Regions from separate parts of the Desulfallas thermosapovorans DSM 6562 genome, predicted to be linked through region 1. Evidence: predicted binding sites of a transcription regulator. Region 1 holds the regulator's gene; each other region holds the start of a gene.
What was found. Region 1 encodes HrcA, which represses chaperone genes, less so after heat shock. Its sites were predicted from a motif close to TGTTAGCACTCNNNNNNNNNGAGTGCTAACA; they were not measured.
Positions count from the first base shown of each region.

Region 2: groES (co-chaperone GroES) is a predicted target of HrcA. The motif match lies at 4,604-4,634, and genes of this name have one in related genera.
Region 3: htpG (molecular chaperone HtpG) is a predicted target of HrcA. The motif match lies at 1,930-1,960, and genes of this name have one in related genera.

Region 1 covers NZ_VNHM01000002.1:64,332-70,554, forward strand. Annotated here, with positions in the region: gene lepA (translation elongation factor 4) at 1-733, shown strand, start outside; gene LX24_RS02125 (hypothetical protein) at 746-979, shown strand; gene hemW (radical SAM family heme chaperone HemW) at 994-2,193, shown strand; gene hrcA (heat-inducible transcriptional repressor HrcA) at 2,267-3,313, shown strand; gene grpE (nucleotide exchange factor GrpE) at 3,373-4,080, shown strand; gene dnaK (molecular chaperone DnaK) at 4,112-5,980, shown strand; gene dnaJ (molecular chaperone DnaJ) at 6,122-6,223, shown strand, end outside.
Region 2 covers NZ_VNHM01000012.1:84,387-90,609, reverse strand. Annotated here, with positions in the region: gene LX24_RS11020 (molybdopterin molybdotransferase MoeA) at 1-463, shown strand, start outside; gene LX24_RS11015 (molybdopterin biosynthesis protein) at 778-2,706, shown strand; gene fdhD (formate dehydrogenase accessory sulfurtransferase FdhD) at 2,857-3,633, opposite strand; gene LX24_RS11005 (MogA/MoaB family molybdenum cofactor biosynthesis protein) at 3,807-4,298, shown strand; gene groES (co-chaperone GroES) at 4,685-4,969, shown strand; gene groL (chaperonin GroEL) at 5,022-6,223, shown strand, end outside.
Region 3 covers NZ_VNHM01000008.1:38,824-45,046, forward strand. Annotated here, with positions in the region: gene LX24_RS15365 (TerD family protein) at 13-1,407, shown strand; gene LX24_RS08225 (hypothetical protein) at 1,465-1,602, opposite strand; gene htpG (molecular chaperone HtpG) at 2,010-3,896, shown strand; gene LX24_RS08235 (DUF3231 family protein) at 4,042-4,563, opposite strand; gene uppS (polyprenyl diphosphate synthase) at 4,714-5,397, shown strand; gene pstC (phosphate ABC transporter permease subunit PstC) at 5,734-6,223, shown strand, end outside.

The DNA.
Region 1 (6,223 bases):
GGAGTACGGCCTGGGCCTCATTACCACCGCCCCCAGTGTGGTGTACCGGGTCAACACAACGGACGGCCAAACACAGGAAATAGACAACCCCAGCCTGATGCCGCCCGCGGGTAAAATAGCATCAGTGGAAGAACCCTTTGTGGCGGCCACCATCATGGTGCCCCAGGAATTTGTGGGGGCGGTGATGGAGATAAGCCAGGAACGCCGGGGGGTCTACAAGGATATGGTGTATATGAGCCAGAACCGGGTCATGCTAAAATATGATTTGCCCCTGAGTGAAATTATTTTTGACTTTTTCGACCAGTTGAAATCCCGTACCCGGGGCTATGCCTCCCTGGATTACGACTGGGCGGGTTACCGTCCATCCAAACTGGTTAAAATGGATATTTTGGTCAATGGAGAGCCCCTGGATGCTTTAAGCTTTATCGTGCACCAGGAAAAGGCTTACCAGCGTGGCCGGGCACTGGTGGAAAAACTGCGGGGGTTGATACCCCGCCACTTGTTTGAAATACCCATCCAGGCCGCCATCGGCAATAAAGTGGTGGCCCGGGAAACGGTGCGAGCTCGTCGCAAAGACGTGCTGGCCAAATGTTACGGGGGTGACATCACCCGTAAACGCAAGCTCTTGGAAAAACAAAAAGAAGGTAAAAAGCGGATGAAACAGGTGGGTAATGTGGAGATTCCCCAGGAAGCATTTATGGCGGTACTGAATATTGGTGAAGAAAAAAAGTAAAGGGTGACACAAATGAGCTGCTACTTACGACATATGGGCGTTATCATGGAAAAGGCGGGCGTTACCCCTTCCAACAAAGAAGAGCGGCGCCGGGTGGACCGGGCGGTGCGGGAAATTATGCAACTGCCCGGGGCTAAATGCCCCGAAGTTTGGAAGGCGGTCAAAGAGCGCCTGCAGCATCCCGAGGGCGAGGCCGAACTGGTTGCCCGCCTGAAACAAAAAATCGGCCCATCAGGCGTTGCCTGACAGGGAAGTACCGGATGGTTAAAACCAAGGATGTTTTAAAACCACTGTTTGGCCCGCCCACCGCGCTATATATTCATGTCCCCTTTTGCGTTCGCAAATGTCAATATTGCGACTTTGTTTCATATTCATATAACGAATCCAGTGCTCGCCGTTATATTACCGGCTTACGCCGGGAAATGGAACTGCTGGCTGGAGATAAGCATGAAAAACGGTGGCATTTGTCCACCGTTTTTATCGGTGGGGGCACCCCCACCTGTTTATCAACGGGTATGCTTTTGGAAATAATAAATTTAATAGATGTGTATTTTATTGTATCACCGGAAACGGAGTTTACCGTTGAGGCCAATCCCGGTACGGTGGACACCGTCAAGCTTTCCGCCTTGCGCCGGGCAGGGGTCAACCGGCTCAGCCTGGGGGCCCAGGCCTGCTCCCGGGATATACTGGACACCCTAGGGCGTATACACACCCACGAACAAACATTGGATGCGGTACGGTGGGCCAGGGAAGCGGGTTTCTCCAATATTAACCTGGATCTCATTTTCGGGGTGCCCGGCCAGACCCTCGACCAGTGGTATTACTGTCTGGAACAGGTGATAATATTGCAGCCCGAGCATGTATCCGCCTATGATTTGCAGTTGGAAGAGGGTACTCCTTTAAAGGAGCGGGTGGACAGCGGAATTTTGGTTCCCTGTACCGAAGAAACCAGCCTGGCTATGTACCGGGCGGCCATTGACATGTTAAATGCCGCCGGCCTCGGGCAATATGAGATATCAAACTTTGCCCGGCCCGGCCGGCAATGCCGCCACAACCTGGTTTACTGGCATAACCAGGACTATCTGGGGTTGGGGCCGGCGGCCCACTCCCGTATTGGCGGAAAACGGATGGCTAACGAGGCCGGCCTGGCTGAATACATAGACAAGTTGGAAACCGGGCGTTTACCTGTGGCCTGGACTGAAGATATTACCCCGGAGAACGATATCTTTGAAACAATTTTTTTGGGATTGCGTATGACCGGCGGTCTTGATTTGGAGCTTTTTGAGCAGCGGTTTGGCGTGCCTATTGATCATATCTACCCCGGCCTTACCGAATCACTGGTAAACAAGGGTATGTTGGAGTTCCAGGGTAAACACCTGCGTTTAACTGCAGGTGGACTGGCGGTGGCCAATGCGGTAATGAGTGAGTTTGTCCCTGTGCTGAATATTCTTGACAAATGAAACCACTAGTGCTATGTTTTTATTAGATGTTAGCACTCAATATGGGAGAGTGCTAACAAGGGAGGTGTGGCAAGTGACCCTTGACGCCAGGAAAAAAAGTGTGCTCATGGCCATTGTGCAGGATTATATTGCCACAGCGGAACCGGTGGGCTCACGAACCATTGCACGAAAGTATAAACTGGGGGTGAGTCCGGCCACCATTCGCAATGAAATGGCCGATCTGGAGGAGATGGGGTATATTGAGCAACCCCATACTTCGGCTGGAAGGGTTCCTTCCGACCAGGGATACAGGTATTACGTGGATCATTTGATGAAACGCGAGGAATTCAATTTTGATGAGGCAAAACTATTGCTGAACGGTTACCTGACCAAGAAGCAGGAAGTTGGCCATGTGCTCAGGAGTGCCGGGCAATTATTATCGCAGATTACCAACTATGCCGGTGTGGTTATGTCCACCCACTTTGGCCGGGGCCGGTTCAAGCACATTCAGCTGGTTCATATGGGTGAGGGGCAGTCCATGGTGGTGGTGGTAACCGACTCCGGTGCTGTGCACCACCGGATTATTGATATACCGGAAAGTATTAGGGCTGCCGACCTGGAAACTATTTCCTCTGTATTGAATCATAAACTACAGGGCAAAACAATTGAAAACATCCGCCTTACACTTATTAAAGAGATTTATTTTGAGCTGGCTAAACAAAAGCATATTCTAAACATGGCGATGGATGTAATCCAGGAGGGTTTGTCCCTCGAAACCGGGGAGAAAATATACCTGGGCAGTTTATTCAATATTTTAAACCAGCCCGAGTTCCATAGTATAGAAAAGGTAAAGGTGCTGCTGGGCTTGCTGGAAAATGAACATGAACTGGCCAATATCATGTCCGATGTTTTTCAGGAAGAGGGCGTTACGGTACGTATTGGCGAGGAGATAATGGACGACCGGTTGAGGGATTACAGTTTGGTGATGGGCACATATCGCATGAAAGGTAAACCGGTGGGGAGTATCGGCCTTTTGGGTCCCACCAGGATGGATTATGCCCGGGCGTTTGCTGTGGTGGAATATATGACGGAAAACCTTTCGCTGGTCATGGAAAGATTAATGCGCTGGCGAGGCAAATAATAAAACCACTATTAACATAAAGGACCGCTTTACTGTATGTAGTGGCAAGGAGTGATTGCATGGATAAAGTACACTGTGCCGCAGCCGGCAGAGAAACTGGCGGATGTGCGGACGTCAACTGTGGCGCGGTATCTGATAAAGACCTTTCGAATAATGACTTGACTCAGGCGGATTGCCGGGCAGATAACACTGCTGAAGGTGCCGCCTCTGACAAAACCTCGCCTGAAAGCCGGATGGAAGGTGGGGCGGTGGATGACCCGCCGATTGATTTGCCGGGTGGATCTACAGGTCAACCGGTGGATGTATCACAACTACAGGAGGAATTGGCCGCTCAAAAGGCCAGGGCCGAGGAATATTATAACCGTTTGATACGTTTGCAGGCTGATTTTGATAATTATCGTAAACGTACGACCAGGGAAAGGGAAGAAGTCTTTAAGTATGCCTCGGCTTCGTTATGTGAGGCGTTGCTGCCCGTGTTGGATAATTTTGAACTGGCCCTGGCCGCCAGGGAGGAGAACCCGGTCCAGGTGGCCGAGGGAGTGGCCATGATCTTCAGGCAACTGCAGGATGTGCTGCAAAAAGAGGGGCTTTCCCCTGTTGCCGCAGTGGGTGAACAATTTGATCCCACCCGGCATGAGGCAGTTATGCAGGAAATAACCGATGAGTATGATGATAATACAGTAATAGAGGAATTTCGCCGGGGATACTTCCTGAAGGATAAATTACTGCGCCCGGCGATGGTAAAAGTAGCTAAATCCGAAGGCTGATTTACAGCAAAACAATAGGAGGCGAACAAATATGGCTAAAGTACTGGGTATAGACCTGGGCACCACCAACTCCTGTATGGCTGTCATGGAGGGTGGCGAGGCAGTGGTTATCCCCAATGCTGAAGGCGGGCGTACCACCCCTTCGGTGGTGGGATTTTCAAAAACAGGCGAGCGGTTGGTGGGCCAGGTGGCTAAAAACCAGGCCGTCAGCAACCCCGACCGCACCATAAGCTCTATTAAGAGGCATATGGGCTCCAATTATACAGTAAATATAGATGGTAAAGATTATACCCCCCAGGAAATATCCGCTATGGTGTTGCAAAAAATGAAAGCGGACGCTGAAAGTTACCTGGGGGAAAAAGTAAGCCAGGCTGTTATTACCGTGCCGGCTTACTTTACCGACGCGCAGCGCCAGGCTACCAAAGATGCCGGTAAAATCGCCGGCCTTGAGGTGCTGCGGATTATCAATGAGCCTACGGCGGCTTCACTGGCCTACGGTTTGGATAAAGGTGACGAGCAAACCATCCTGGTATTTGACCTGGGCGGGGGCACCTTTGACGTGTCTATCCTGGAACTGGGCGACGGTGTGTTTGAGGTGAAAGCCACCAGTGGTAACAACCGGCTGGGTGGCGATGATTTTGACCAGCGCATTGTGGAATACTTGATCAGCGAATTTAAAAAGGAAACCGGTATAGATTTAAAGGGCGACCGGATGGCTATGCAGCGACTCAAGGACGCGGCGGAAAAGGCCAAGGTGGAACTGAGCGGCGTAATGTCCGCCAATATCAACCTGCCCTTTATTACAGCCGATGCCAGCGGTCCCAAACACCTGGATATTAACCTTACCCGGGCCAAGTTCAATGAACTGACTGCGGATTTGGTGGAAAAGACCATGGGACCAACCAGGCAAGCCATGAGCGATGCCGGTCTTAAACCCCAGGATATCGATAAGATACTGCTGGTGGGCGGGTCTACCCGTATACCGGCCGTTCAGGAAGCCATTAAAAAGTATCTTCAAAAAGAACCCCACAAAGGTATCAACCCGGACGAGTGTGTGGCCATTGGTGCGGCCATTCAGGGCGGTGTGCTGGCCGGTGAGGTAAAGGATGTGCTGCTGCTTGATGTTACACCGCTTTCACTGGGTATTGAAACCCTGGGTGGTGTGTTTACCAAGCTGATCGAGCGTAACACCACCATTCCCACATCCAAGAGCCAGATATTCTCCACCGCCGCCGACGGGCAAACAACAGTTGAAATCCACGTGCTGCAGGGTGAACGTTCCATGGCGGCGGATAACAAAACGCTGGGGCGTTTCCAACTGTCCGGCATACCGCCGGCACCCCGGGGTGTACCGCAAATAGAAGTTACCTTTGATATAGACGTCAACGGTATCGTCAATGTATCGGCCAAGGACAAAGGTACGGGCAAAAGCCAGAGCATTACCATTTCAGGCGGTTCGGGACTCAGTGATGAAGAGATTGACAAGATGGTCAAAGACGCCGAGAAAAATGCTGCGGAAGACGCGCGCCGCAAAGAGTTGGTGGAACTGCGCAACCAGGCCGACAGCCTGATCTACCAGGCCGAGAAAACTATTAAAGACCTGGGTGATAAGGCCGATAAGGATAAAGTGGAACAGGTCAATCAGGCCTCGGAGAAGCTCAAGGAAGCCGCCAAGGGCGATGACATTGACAAAATCAAGCAGGCCATTGAAGAATTGACCAAGCCGCTGTATGAGCTTTCCGCCGTACTGTATCAACAACAGCAACAGACCGGGGCCGGGCAGGCCGGCGATACCGGGGCGGGCTGTGGCGCTGGTGGTTGCGGGCAGGCGGCCGGAGACGACAAAGAGAACGTTGTGGACGCTGAGTACGAGGTTGATGGGGATAAAAAAGAAAAATAAAGATATTGTTTGCAAATAAAGTAACAGGATTTGGCCGCAAGGCGTAGAATAGTATAAGTTCGTGTGGTTTAAAATAGATGCTGCGTGGGGGGCTGCTTTAAGCCCTCCCTGTGGTGTTTGAAGTATGAGGTGGTGGTTGCCGTGGCAAAACGGGATTACTATGAGGTACTGGGCGTTTCCCGGGACGCTTCACCGGATGAAATTAAAAAGGCTTTTCGCAAACTGGCCCGCCAGTATCACCCC
Region 2 (6,223 bases), on a different contig from region 1:
GGGCGGCAGCTCGGTAGGTATCAGGGACGTGGCCGCCCGGGCGCTGGATACCCTGGGAGCGCCGGGGGTGCTGTTCCATGGCATTTCCATCAAGCCCGGTAAACCCACGGTGGGGGCTGTGGTGGATGGTAAGCCAGTATTCGGGCTGCCTGGCCACCCGGTATCCGCCATGGTGGTCTTTGATTTACTTGTCACGCCCCTGTTGAGATACGGCGATTACCCCGACGATCCGCTGGAGTTTCCCGTACGCGCCAGGATGACCCGTAATATGCGTTCGGCTGCCGGTCGGGAGGATTATTTACGGGTCAGGCTGTACCGGGAAAACGGGATAATTTTCGCTGATCCCGTGCTGGGTAAATCAGGGCTCATCAGCACTATGGTGCGAGCCAGCGGCCTGGCCCGCATTCCCGCCGAAAAAGAAGGGGTTGAGGCCGGTGAGTACATCGAGGTCAAGCTGTTTTAAGGGGTCAGGCTTAAACTTTATTAAACTAATACTGGCGTAATTTATAGCTCAGCGAAATTTGCCTGCGGGGCTCCTGTCGTTTTGTTGCGGTGGCGATATGAAAATAGCCTGAATGTTTATGTTGCTAACACAACAACAATAATTACAGCCGGATTTACCGTGGTGACGGGTGTTGAAGTTAATAGCCTGAAAGAAATTATTTCATGAAGTTTTGTGCTCTGGAAAGGGATGTATATAAGGTTGTAAGTTTATACGTGAAACTAGTGAGGTAATGGTCCAATGTAATTAACTATATTGGCGAACGGAGTGAAATTATGAAAAGGGATGTTTATCTGGAGGACAAGCCGCTGGAAGAGGCGCAGCAAGAATATCTTGCCCACCTGGCCGGGGTTGGAGCCCTTGCCCCGGGGCCCAGTGAAGTGATTGCAGTGGAAGAAGGGGCGGGCCGGGTGACCGCGGCTCCTGTGTACGCCCGGACTTCTTCGCCCCACTATCACGCGGCGGCGATGGACGGGGTTGCGGTACGGGCTGCGGATACCTTTGGCGCGTCGGACGCCACGCCTAAAAAACTAACCCTGGGCGCCCCGGCGGCCGTGGTGGATACCGGGGATCCCCTGCCGCCCGAATGTGATGCTGTCATTATGATTGAGGATGTGCATTTTATAGACGAAAACGTATTTGAAATAACCGCCGGGGCGGTGCCCTGGCAGCATGTACGGGTAATCGGCGAGGATGTGGTGGCTACGGAAATGATCGTGCCCGCCAATCACCGGCTGCGTCCTGTTGACCTGGGGGGTATACTGGCCGGTGGGTTGACGGAAATTGCCGTGCATCCCCGGCCGAAGGTGGCGCTTTTACCCACGGGTACTGAACTGGTACAGCCCGGTGTACCCCTAAAGCCAGGCGACATCATTGAATACAACACCCGGGTACTTGGGGCCATGGTGGCTGAATGGGGTGGCTCCCCCCAGCGCAGGGAAATTACCGTAGACGATTACCAGGCCCTTAAAGAGCGGCTGGAGGAAGCGGTTGCGGAATGTGACGTGGTGCTGATTAACGCCGGCTCTTCGGCGGGCCGGGAGGATTATACCGCAGAGCTTATAGGCGAGTTGGGACGTGTGCTCACCCATGGTGTGGCCATTAAGCCCGGTAAGCCGGTGGTGCTTGGGGAGGTGGCGGGCAAGCCCGTGATTGGTGTACCCGGTTACTCGGTATCAGCGGTGCTGGCGGCCGAGTTGTTTGTTAAGCCCATCATCTACAGTAAATTGGGCGCAGTACCGCCCGTCCGGGAGAAAACCAATGCCATAGTATCCCGGAAAATAGTATCGCCCATGGGCACCGAAGAATTCGTCCGGGTTAAACTGGGGCAGGTGGGTGATAAAATTATCGCCACCGCCATATCCCGGGGGGCCGGTGTGATTATGTCCATGGTGAGGGCCGACGGCATATTGCGGGTACCCAGGCTTTCCGAAGGCTATAACGCCGGGGAGTCTGTGACGGTGGAATTAATGCGCCCGCTGGCCGAAGTGCGGGAAACAACGGTGATTATCGGTAGCCATGACATAGCTCTGGACGTGCTGGCCAATCACCTGCGTCAAAAATATCCATTTGCCACCCTTTCATCGGCCCATGTGGGCAGCCTGGGTGGTTTGAGCGCCTTGAAGCGGGGTGAGGCCCACTGTGCCGGTACCCATCTGCTGGACGAGGAAACCGGGGATTATAATGTATCTTATATTAAACGGCTGTTGGCGGACCAACCGGTGGTGCTGGTCAACCTGGTATACCGGGAGCAGGGGTTAATCGTGGCACCGGGCAATCCCCACGGTATTCGTGGAGTGGAGGATCTGGCGGCCCGGGGTCTATCTTACATTAACCGGCAACGGGGTGCGGGAACGCGTATTTTATTTGACTTTAAACTCAAAGAGCGGGGCATTGACCCGGATGACATCAAGGGTTACGAGCGTGAAGAATACACCCACATGGCTGTGGCCGCAGCGGTGGCCTCGGGATCAGCCGATGCCGGTATGGGCATCCGGGCAGCTGCCAAGGCCCTGGGACTGGACTTTGTGCCCGTGGTGGAGGAACGTTATGATTTATGTATTCCGGGCATTTATTACGATACACCTTATATAAAACGCCTGTTGGAGATTATGATTGAACCGGCCTTTCAGAAGGAAGTCCAGGGGTTGGGCGGCTACGACCTGCGGGACTGCGGTAAAATCATGTACGACAGCCGGGGTTGATTCCGGTGCCGCCGGTTTCGTGCAACCACCTCCGGTGCCACCAGTTTCGGTGCGGCTGCCCGGTGCCGCCAGCCCCGGTGCCGGGTGTTGAAAGATTGAAAGGTTAGAGATGGACACCCGGGGTTTCCTGGCTTAAGAGTTACTGGCTTTCTAAACGATTCGCTCGCCCCGGGTGTAAATATTCATTCGGTTGCCTCTAGCAAAGCCCACTACTGTAACATCCAGCTGGTTGGCCAGCTCCAGTGCCAGGTCGGTGGGGGCGGAGCGGGATACAATCACGGGTACACCCAGGCGGGCGGATTTAACAAGTATTTCCGAAGAAATTCGTCCGGAAAAAAGAAGCATTTTATCCCGGGTGGCTACACCTCCCAGCAGGCACCATCCTGTGACTTTATCCAGCGCATTGTGGCGGCCTACATCTTCAAAAAAACAAAGAATTTGTTTACCATCGCTGAGGGCGGCCCCGTGTACGCCCCCGGTACTGGCAAACAATGCAGAGCGGTGCTCCACTTGCTCCCGGAGGGAGGCAATGGCGGAAGTGGAAATGCGCAGCTCGGACGTTACAGGGACAATGCCGGTATCGTTGACAAAGTAAAAGGAAGCCCGCCCCCGGCCGCAGCAGGAGGCCACATGGCGTTTCAAAAAATTCTTTTCGGCCTGTACCTGGCGATGGGTTTCCACCCAGGCCAGGCCGTCCTGTTCATTAAATGAGAAACTGGCTACGTCTGCAGCGCTGGCAATCATGCCTTCGGCGTAAAGGAACCCGTAGCACAGTTCCTGCAAATCCATGGGGGAGCAGATTAGTGTTACCAATTCTGTGTTATTCAAGTAGAGGGTTATGGCTGTTTCCCGGACAACTACATCCTCTGTGCGCGTACGGGCGGGGCCGGCTACTTTTTCAAGCATTACAGGTACCTGGCCAGTCAAAAATCATCCCTCCAAAGTAGCTTAGTATTCCAATTGTACACTTTTATTGAAAAAAAACGCAATATTTATTCCAAAAATACTTACTTTAAACAAAATCAAATGGCGGTAAAAATGCGGCAAAAGCTGCACAAGTACATAAGGGCACGCTAAACACCGGTAAGGGGGTTTGAAAAATGTTCAATGTAGCTATTTTAACCATGAGTGACAAGGGGGCCAGGGGTGAGCGCGAGGACCGCAGCGCCGGGGTGATAAGGGAATTGATGGCGCAGCAGGGTTGGACGGTGGCCGGGTACCGGGTTATCCCTGACGATTATGATACCATTGTGGAATCATTAATTGATTTGGTTGACCGCGGTCAACACGATCTAATTTTAACTACGGGGGGCACAGGTTTCGGCCCGCGGGACAATACCCCCGAGGCTACGCGGGCGGTAATCCACCGGGAGGCTCCGGGGTTGGCCGAGGCCATGCGCCTGGAAAGTTTAAAGAAAACCAACCGGGCCATGCTGTCCCGGGCGGTGGCCGGTATCAGGCACCGTACCCTGATTATTAATTTGCCCGGCAGTCCCAAAGGGGTGCGGGAGTGCTTGGAAGCCGTTCTGCCCGCGCTGCCTCACGGCCTGGAAATACTCACGGGACGGGCTGTAGAGTGCGGAAAACCCTGATTTAAATATGGCAAACCGAGGTATAATATGGCTGTCCTGGTAGAACAAGGACAATTATAAATTTTTTAGAATTACCGTATAAAACCAAAAAATAGTGGGAAAATATTGCTAGGACATATTTTTAAAGCATTGCCTGGCGCCACAGCGAAAAATAAGGTTAAACTAAACTACGGCACCAATAACAATATAGAAGGAGAAAGCCTGAGCAATATTAAATAAATTGTCCTTTTTATAAAAAATAAGGGTAATTTCTTGTTAAAAAATACTTGCTTTTGGCTGGCTCGTTCTATATTATATTACTTGGGTATTAGCACTCGGTTTAAATGAGTGCTAACAATAAATAAAACCACTCAAAACCTTAACAAATATTCTAAGGAGGGGTTTTTGTGATTAGACCATTAGGCGATCGGGTAGTTGTCAAGCCTCTGCCCAGCGAAGAAGTAACTAAAAGCGGTATTGTGCTGCCGGATACGGCCAAGGAAAAGCCACAGCAAGGTGAAGTAGTGGCCGTGGGTTCCGGTCGTTTGCTGGATAACGGGCAGCGGGTGGCCATCGATCTCAAAGCCGGTGACAAGGTGTTATTCTCCAAGTATGCCGGCAATGAGATCAAAATGGATGGTGTCGAATACCTGATTTTACGGGAAATGGATATTCTTGGCGTAATTGAGTAGTTTTAAAGATTTTTACATGATGATATATACCCATTGGAGGAGGTAAGTTAAAGTGGCAGGTAAAGAAATTATTTTCCGCGAAGATGCCCGCAAAGCACTGGAAAGGGGCGTAAACGCGCTGGCTGAAGCGGTTAAGGTTACTCTGGGTCCCAAAGGCCGTAATGTAGTTTTGGAGAAAAAATTCGGTTCTCCCATGATTACCAACGATGGTGTAACCATTGCCAGGGAAATTGAACTGGAAGATCCCTTTGAGAATATGGGTGCTCAGCTGGTTAAGGAAGTGGCTACCAAGACCAACGACGTGGCCGGTGACGGTACCACCACTGCCACCCTGCTGGCCCAGGCTCTGGTACGGGAAGGTCTGAAAAACGTAGCTGCCGGTGCCAACCCCATGATAATCAAGCGGGGTATTGAAAAGGCCGTTGAAAAAACTGTGGATGCCATTAAAGGTACCGCTAAAACTGTGGAAAGCAAAGCTGCCATTGCCCAGGTGGCATCAATTTCCGCCAACGATGATTCCATCGGCAACCTGATTGCAGACGCGATGGAAAAGGTGGGCAAAGACGGTGTAATCACAGTTGAAGAGTCCAAGGGTATCGGTACCACTTTGGAAGTTGTGGAAGGTATGAACTTCGACCGGGGTTACATATCCCCGTACATGATTACCGACACCGATAAAATGGAAGCCAACCTGGACGATCCCTATATCCTAATCACCGACCGTAAGATTTCTGCGGTGGCTGATATCCTTCCGGTACTGGAAAAAGTGGTGCAGTCCGGTAAAGCTTTGCTCATCATTGCCGAGGACGTTGAAGGAGAAGCCCTGGCAACTTTAGTACTGAACAAACTGCGCGGTACTTTCACTTGCGTAGCCGTGAAAGCCCCCGGCTTTGGCGATCGCCGCAAGGCCATGCTGGATGATATCGCCATTCTTACCGGTGGTACCAAGATATCTGAAGAAGTGGGATTAAAGCTGGATAAAGCCGATATCTCCATGCTGGGCCGTGCTTCAAAGGTACGCGTTAAGAAAGAAGAAACCATTATCGTGGGTGGTGCCGGCAAGGCCGAAGATATTACCGCCCGGGTGTCCCAGATTAAGAAACAAATTGAAGAAACCACTTCCGACTTTGACCGGGAGAAACTGCAAGAGCGCCTGGCCAAACTGGCCGGTGGTGTGGCCGTCATCCAGGTGGGTGCCGCCACCGAAACCGAAATGAAGGAGAAGAAGCTGCGCATTGAGGATGCCCTGAACGC
Region 3 (6,223 bases), on a different contig from region 1:
TTAAATGAGGTGATGTTATTGTCGTTAACCGTGAAGAGGGGGCAAAAAACTGATCTTACCAAAAACAATCCCGGGCTGGCGGAGGTCATGGTGGCCCTGGGCTGGGAAACCGGTGCCGCTGCCATTGAAATTGATGCTGCTGCCTTTATGCTGCAAAGCAACGGCAAATGCCGGGGGGACGAGGATTTTATATTTTACGGCAACCCCACGGGCCGCAGCGGTGCCGTAACTGTGGAAACCGCCCGGGTGCCGGATAAAGCGTGCATAAAAGTTAATCTGCCCGCGGTTCCCGCCGATGTGGCCAAAATTGCCATTACCCTCACTATTTATGAAGGTCCCCAAAGGGGCCACAACTTTGGACAGGTGCCCGGTGCATACGTCAGGGTGACCGGTAACGGTAACCGGGAGTTGATCAGGTTTAACATGGATGGAGGCTTCTCCGCCGAAACCGCCATAGTGGTGGCCGAATTATACCGGCACCAGGGGGAATGGAAGTTCAACCCGGTGGCCATGGGGTATCACGGTGGATTAGCCGCCCTGTGCGGGGGCTTCGGCATCGAGGTGTCCGACCAGCCGGACAGCGGGCCGGCCGGCCCCGGTTCCGGCCAGCCCGTCCAGCCCTCCGTCCGTCCGGCCCGGCCATCTGGTTCACCGTCCGGGGCGCCGCTTAATCTATCGGCCAGGACGTCCTCCAGACAACCGGCCAGCCAGGCCGGTCAGGAGGGAACTGCCAGCCATGCCGCTTCAGGTTCCCGGGCCGGCAAACCCTCCGGGCAGAGGATTAATCTTAGCAAAATTGAGCTCAAGAAAAAAGGCGACAGAATTAACCTGGAGAAAAAGGCCAACAACAAGCTGGGGGAAATACTGGTCAACCTGAACTGGAACCAGCAAAAAACAAAACAATCCGGTGGTTTACTGGGCTCGCTCTTTGGCGGCGGCGGTGGCGGGGTCGACCTGGACCTGGGCTGCCTTATCCATATGAAAAACGGGCAAAAGGGTGTTATCCAGGCCCTGGGTAATTCCTTCGGCTCATATCACAGTTTTCCCTATATTGCCCTCGATGGGGATGACCGTACAGGTGCGGTGGCCGGCGGTGAAAACCTGCGGATCAACGGCGATCATATTGCCGATTTTAAACGCATTCTTGTCTTTGCTTATATTTACGAGGGAGTGCCCAACTGGGCCCAGGCCGACGGCGTGGTGACCATCAAGCAGCCCGGCGGTCCCGATATTGAAGTGCGGCTGGACGAGCATGACAAGCGTAAAATTATGTGCGCCATAGCCTTAATTGAAAATGTGAACGATGAAACCTTAAGCGTGGAGCGCCAGGTGCGCTATTTCTCGGGCCACCGGGAAATGGACAGTGCTTATAACTGGGGATTGCGCTGGAAGGCCGGGCGCAAGTAATTAAATGCTGGTAAAATCCTTTTTCCTGAACAGGTTGTGCTTATATGGCCATAGCTCTTATTTATAAAGCTCATCTATATAATCCGCACTGTAATCGGCGCGGTTTTTCAATATCTCAAAAATCTTGATGCGCTGGGTAATGGATATGGTAAGTACCAGTGCGGTTAACAATGCGGTGCAAATGATTTCGGTCATAGCGATCACCTGTCTCGTAAATTTATCTTACTATATGCAATGGCTTGACAGAGTGAGACAGGAAACAACACTTAAATTATGCCAAGAGCATGGTTGCGCCGGCCATGCTCTTTAGTTTATCTCGTCAACCGCCGCGAGAGTTAAACAGCGATAAAATCGAAATAAGTGCGGCTAAGGCTCAGGTGGGGTCAAAACCCCACCTGAACCAATTCTTCTTTATAAATCAAAGATAAATGGAGATAATGCTCAATATAATGATAATGCAGCATATTTCAGCCGCTCATAGTATTTGCCATGATTGTGTTAATTGCAATACTATTTCTTGTGAGTTAGCACTCGCTACTAATGAGTGCTGACAAAAGGGCTTTTCAATGCCAGCTTACAAGGCAAAAGGAGGTTTTCAATACATGGCTGAAGCCGGCAAACAACAGACAATGGAATTCCAGGCCGAGGTCAAACAACTGCTGGATATTGTGATTAATTCCCTTTATACCGACCGGGAAATTTTTTTACGGGAGCTGGTATCCAACGCCGCCGATGCGCTGGAAAAATTGAGATACCGGACCATTACCGATAAAGAAGTGGCGGATCCTGATTTACCCCTGGAAATAACCATAGAAGTAAACGAGCAGGATAAAACGCTGACCATCAGCGACACGGGTATCGGTATGACCATGGACGAGCTGGTGGAAAACCTGGGAACCATTGCCCGGTCGGGCTCCAAAGCATTCTTGCAGCAGCTGGCCGAAGCGGACAAAAAGGATTTGAATTTAATCGGCCAGTTTGGGGTGGGTTTTTACTCGGCGTTCATGGTGGCTAAAAAGGTACGGGTATTAACCCGCTCCTTTGCGCCCGGTGCTGAGGGCTGCCAGTGGGTTTCCGACGGGCTGGGCAGTTATTCCATCGAACAGGTTCAGGATCTCACCCGGGGTACCAAAATTATACTGGAATTAAAGGACGATGCCGGGGAATTTGCTTCTCCCGACACCATAAAGCGTATTATTAAGCGCTACTCCAATTTTGTACCCTTTCCCATTATTATGGGGGGCGAAAAAATCAACACGGTACAGGCCATCTGGGTACGCAATAAAAATGAAATCAAGGACGAGGAATATACCGAATTTTACAAGTTTATCGCCAACGCCTTTGATGAACCATTTTACAGGCTGCATTTTTCCGCAGACGCCCCACTGGCCATAAACGCGCTGTTGTTTGTGCCCCAGGAAAACCTGGAGCGCTTTGGTTTCGGCAAGACCGAGCCCGGGGTTTCCCTGTATTGCCGCAAGGTAATGCTGCAGCAAAACGCCGAGGGGCTGTTGCCCGAGTGGCTGCGTTTTGTCAAGGGTGTGGTGGACAGCGAGGACATTCCCATTAACATTTCCCGGGAAACCATGCAGGACAGTGCTTTGGTGGCCCGGCTGCGCAAGGTGCTCACCGGGCGTTTCCTCAAGTTTTTGGGCGAGCAGGCCAAGTCCGACCCGGATAAATACAGCGAGTTTTGGAAAAAGTTCGGTATTTTCCTTAAGGAGGGCGCGGCTTCGGATTTTGCCCACAGTAAAGACATTGCGCCGCTGCTGCGCTTTGAGTCTTCCAAGTCCGAACCCGGTAAGTACATTTCCCTGGATGATTACCTGGGGCGGATGCCGGAAAAACAGAAGCACATTTATTATATCAACGGGCCGACCCGGGAAATAATCGAAGCCGGTCCCTACCTGGAAGCGTTTAAAGCGCGGGATTTGGAAGTTATTTATACCCACGAGCCCGTGGATGATTTTGTGCTGACCAACCTGGCCCAGTATAAAGACAAGAAACTGGTTTCCGCCGACCAGTCGGAACTGGACCTGCCGGAAATAGAAAAGGATGATAATAAAGACAATGACACCGGTGCAGGCGAGGCTAAATTGGAGGGAATGGAGCTCAAAAATCTGCTGGCCTTCATCAAGCAGGCCCTGGGTGACAAGGTTAGTGAAGTGAGGGAATCCAAGCGTTTGGTGGACAGCCCGGCAGTGCTGATCAATATGGACGATGGCATGACCAGCAGCATGCAGCGGGTGATGCAGGCGCTGCACAAGGATATGGGCGGTCTGGGGTATGGCAAAAAGGCACTGGAGGTAAACCCCGGGCACAGGCTGATCAAAAAACTCGAGGCCCTGCGCCGAAAGGACGAGGACTTTGCCACCCTGGCGGTGGAACAAATTTACGACAACGCCCTCATTGCCTCGGGATTGCTCACCGACCCCCGGGAAATGGTGGACCGCATGTACCGCATACTGGAGCGGGCGCTGGGGGAATAAACGGGCGGGCTTATACAAAACAGTCATTTAAAAGTTAAGGGCTTTTATTAAAAGTAACCCCACCGGTTTTTGCACCTGGTGGGGTTGCTCTAATAACGATTATCATTATGCTTATTATAGGCAAACAGGTATAATTGGTGCGGTACTAATGCGAATTTGGCGTGAATTGGGGGGGGACTTCCAGCCACCCTTTAAGCTTGCCGTATTTGCACATATCATTAAATATGTCCAATTCATCTTTAGCAAAATTTATCATAATATCTCTCAATGCATCATTAGTTATTATAGATCTGATAGTTTTGACATGATTATCTAAAAAAGCTTGAATTCCCGTGAAAATCTGTTTAAACATAAACCTGTCTTCCAGTATCCCGGTGCCGGCAGGAATCCTGACGCTCTTGGGGGGCCTGTTGGGCAGGGGTATACGGTATCGATTCAGCTCCTTTTCCATTATATCAACTTCTTTTTCTAAAGTTTTGGTTAAACCCCTCTGCAACAGGATTTTAAAATCAGGATCGTGACCGAAGTTTTGATATATCTGGGTAATTTCAATAATATCGTAACGTGACACCAGCATATCCCACAATAAAAATGCTTCCCCGTTATCTAAAGCAGGCTGCTGTGCCGTTTCCGCCTTGCCGATATGGAAATTGCCAATTTGAACCACCCGATTTCCTCCTTTCCGATAAGGATATTATTAACCAAAAATTTTAGGAATATGAAAATGAAATATTTTATCTACCGGCAAATTGGATACAACCCCAGTTAAAGGGAAACCCTAAAATATCAACATGCTTATCATGCGTGGAGGGTTCCTATGACCAAGACCGGATTCAAAAGACTGCCCAAACACATCGGAGTGATACCGGACGGAAACAGAAGGTGGGCTCAGAGCAAAGGGTTGCCTAAACAGGATGGTTATCAAAACGGGCTCAACCCCGGTTTAATGCTGTATGAATTATGCGTGGAACTGGGTATCCCGGAGCTAACCTTTTATGGTTTTACCCAGGATAACACAAAACGCCCGGCGGTGCAGACCAGGGCTTTCCAGAAGGCCTGCGTGGATGCTGTAAACATGCTGGCCAACCGGGACGCCTCCCTTTTGGTCATTGGGGATTATGAATCCCCCCTTTTCCCCCCGCAACTCCAGGAATACAAGCAGAGAAAAACCTTCGGCCGGGGCTTAATTAAAATTAATTTTCTTGTTAATTACGGGTGGTGGTGGGACCTGCATCATTTTTACAATATGGACCCAACCGGCGGTGGCGGAGTTAAAAATACTAAACGCAACGTGTTGGAAGCCATCGCATCCCGTGATGTTTCCCGCATCGATTTGATCATCCGCTGGGGAGGACGGCGCAGGCTCAGCGGTTTTTTGCCCGTTCAGTCGATATACGCCGATTTTTATGTGGTGGATGACATGTGGCCTGATTTTCGAAAAGAACACTTTTATGAAGCCCTGCGGTGGTACGAAACCCAGGACATCACCCTGGGCGGTTAAAGGGGTCAGGCTTAAACTTTCTTAAACTAACTACTGATCCTTAAGTGTTGGGTATTGTTTCACAGATTGTTTACGGAATATAAAGCACCGCTGATTATGTAAGGCACTGCTGACCCACGCGGCAAAGGTCAGTGGTGCCCGGCCATTAAAAATACAGAACTAGCCCGTTGTGTTAAAACAGCGGGCGTAATTTTTTAACTTAATGCTAAAACAATAGTAATAGCTTTTTAACAAAACTATTATATTATATTTATTTAATATAATGGCAACTTAGCCGGAAGGTTCAATTGAACCGTGATAAACGCCGGCTTAAAAATGAAAGGACCGGTTCCTGTAATGAGCAGCAGACATTTTGTTGACCGGGTGGGACGTGGCTTTACTCTATTCTGTTTGGCATTGGTGTTTTTGTTAACCATTACGGTAATTTATGTCTTCGTGTCCAAGGGCCTGGCCATTTTTTTTATAAACGGGATAAGTCCGGCCGAGTTCATATTCAGTAGCCGGTGGTGGCCGGGCCGTCCGGTGGAAGAAGGTGGGCCGCTGGTGGGGGCCGGGGCTTTCATAACGGGCTCGCTGCTGGTTTCCATGCCGGCGGTGGCGGTGAGTGCCCCTTTGGGGATTATGGTGGCGGTGTTTATCGTGGAAATTGCCCCGGAGTGGGGGCGGCAGGTTCTGCAGTCCGCTGTGGATATGCTGGCCGCTATCCCGGCGGTGGTGTATGGTTATGTCGGACTTGTTTGGCTGGTACCTTTGATTGATAGGCATCTTGGCGGCGGGGGTTTGAGCCTGTTGGCCGGTTTTTTGGTGCTATCGGTGATGATACTGC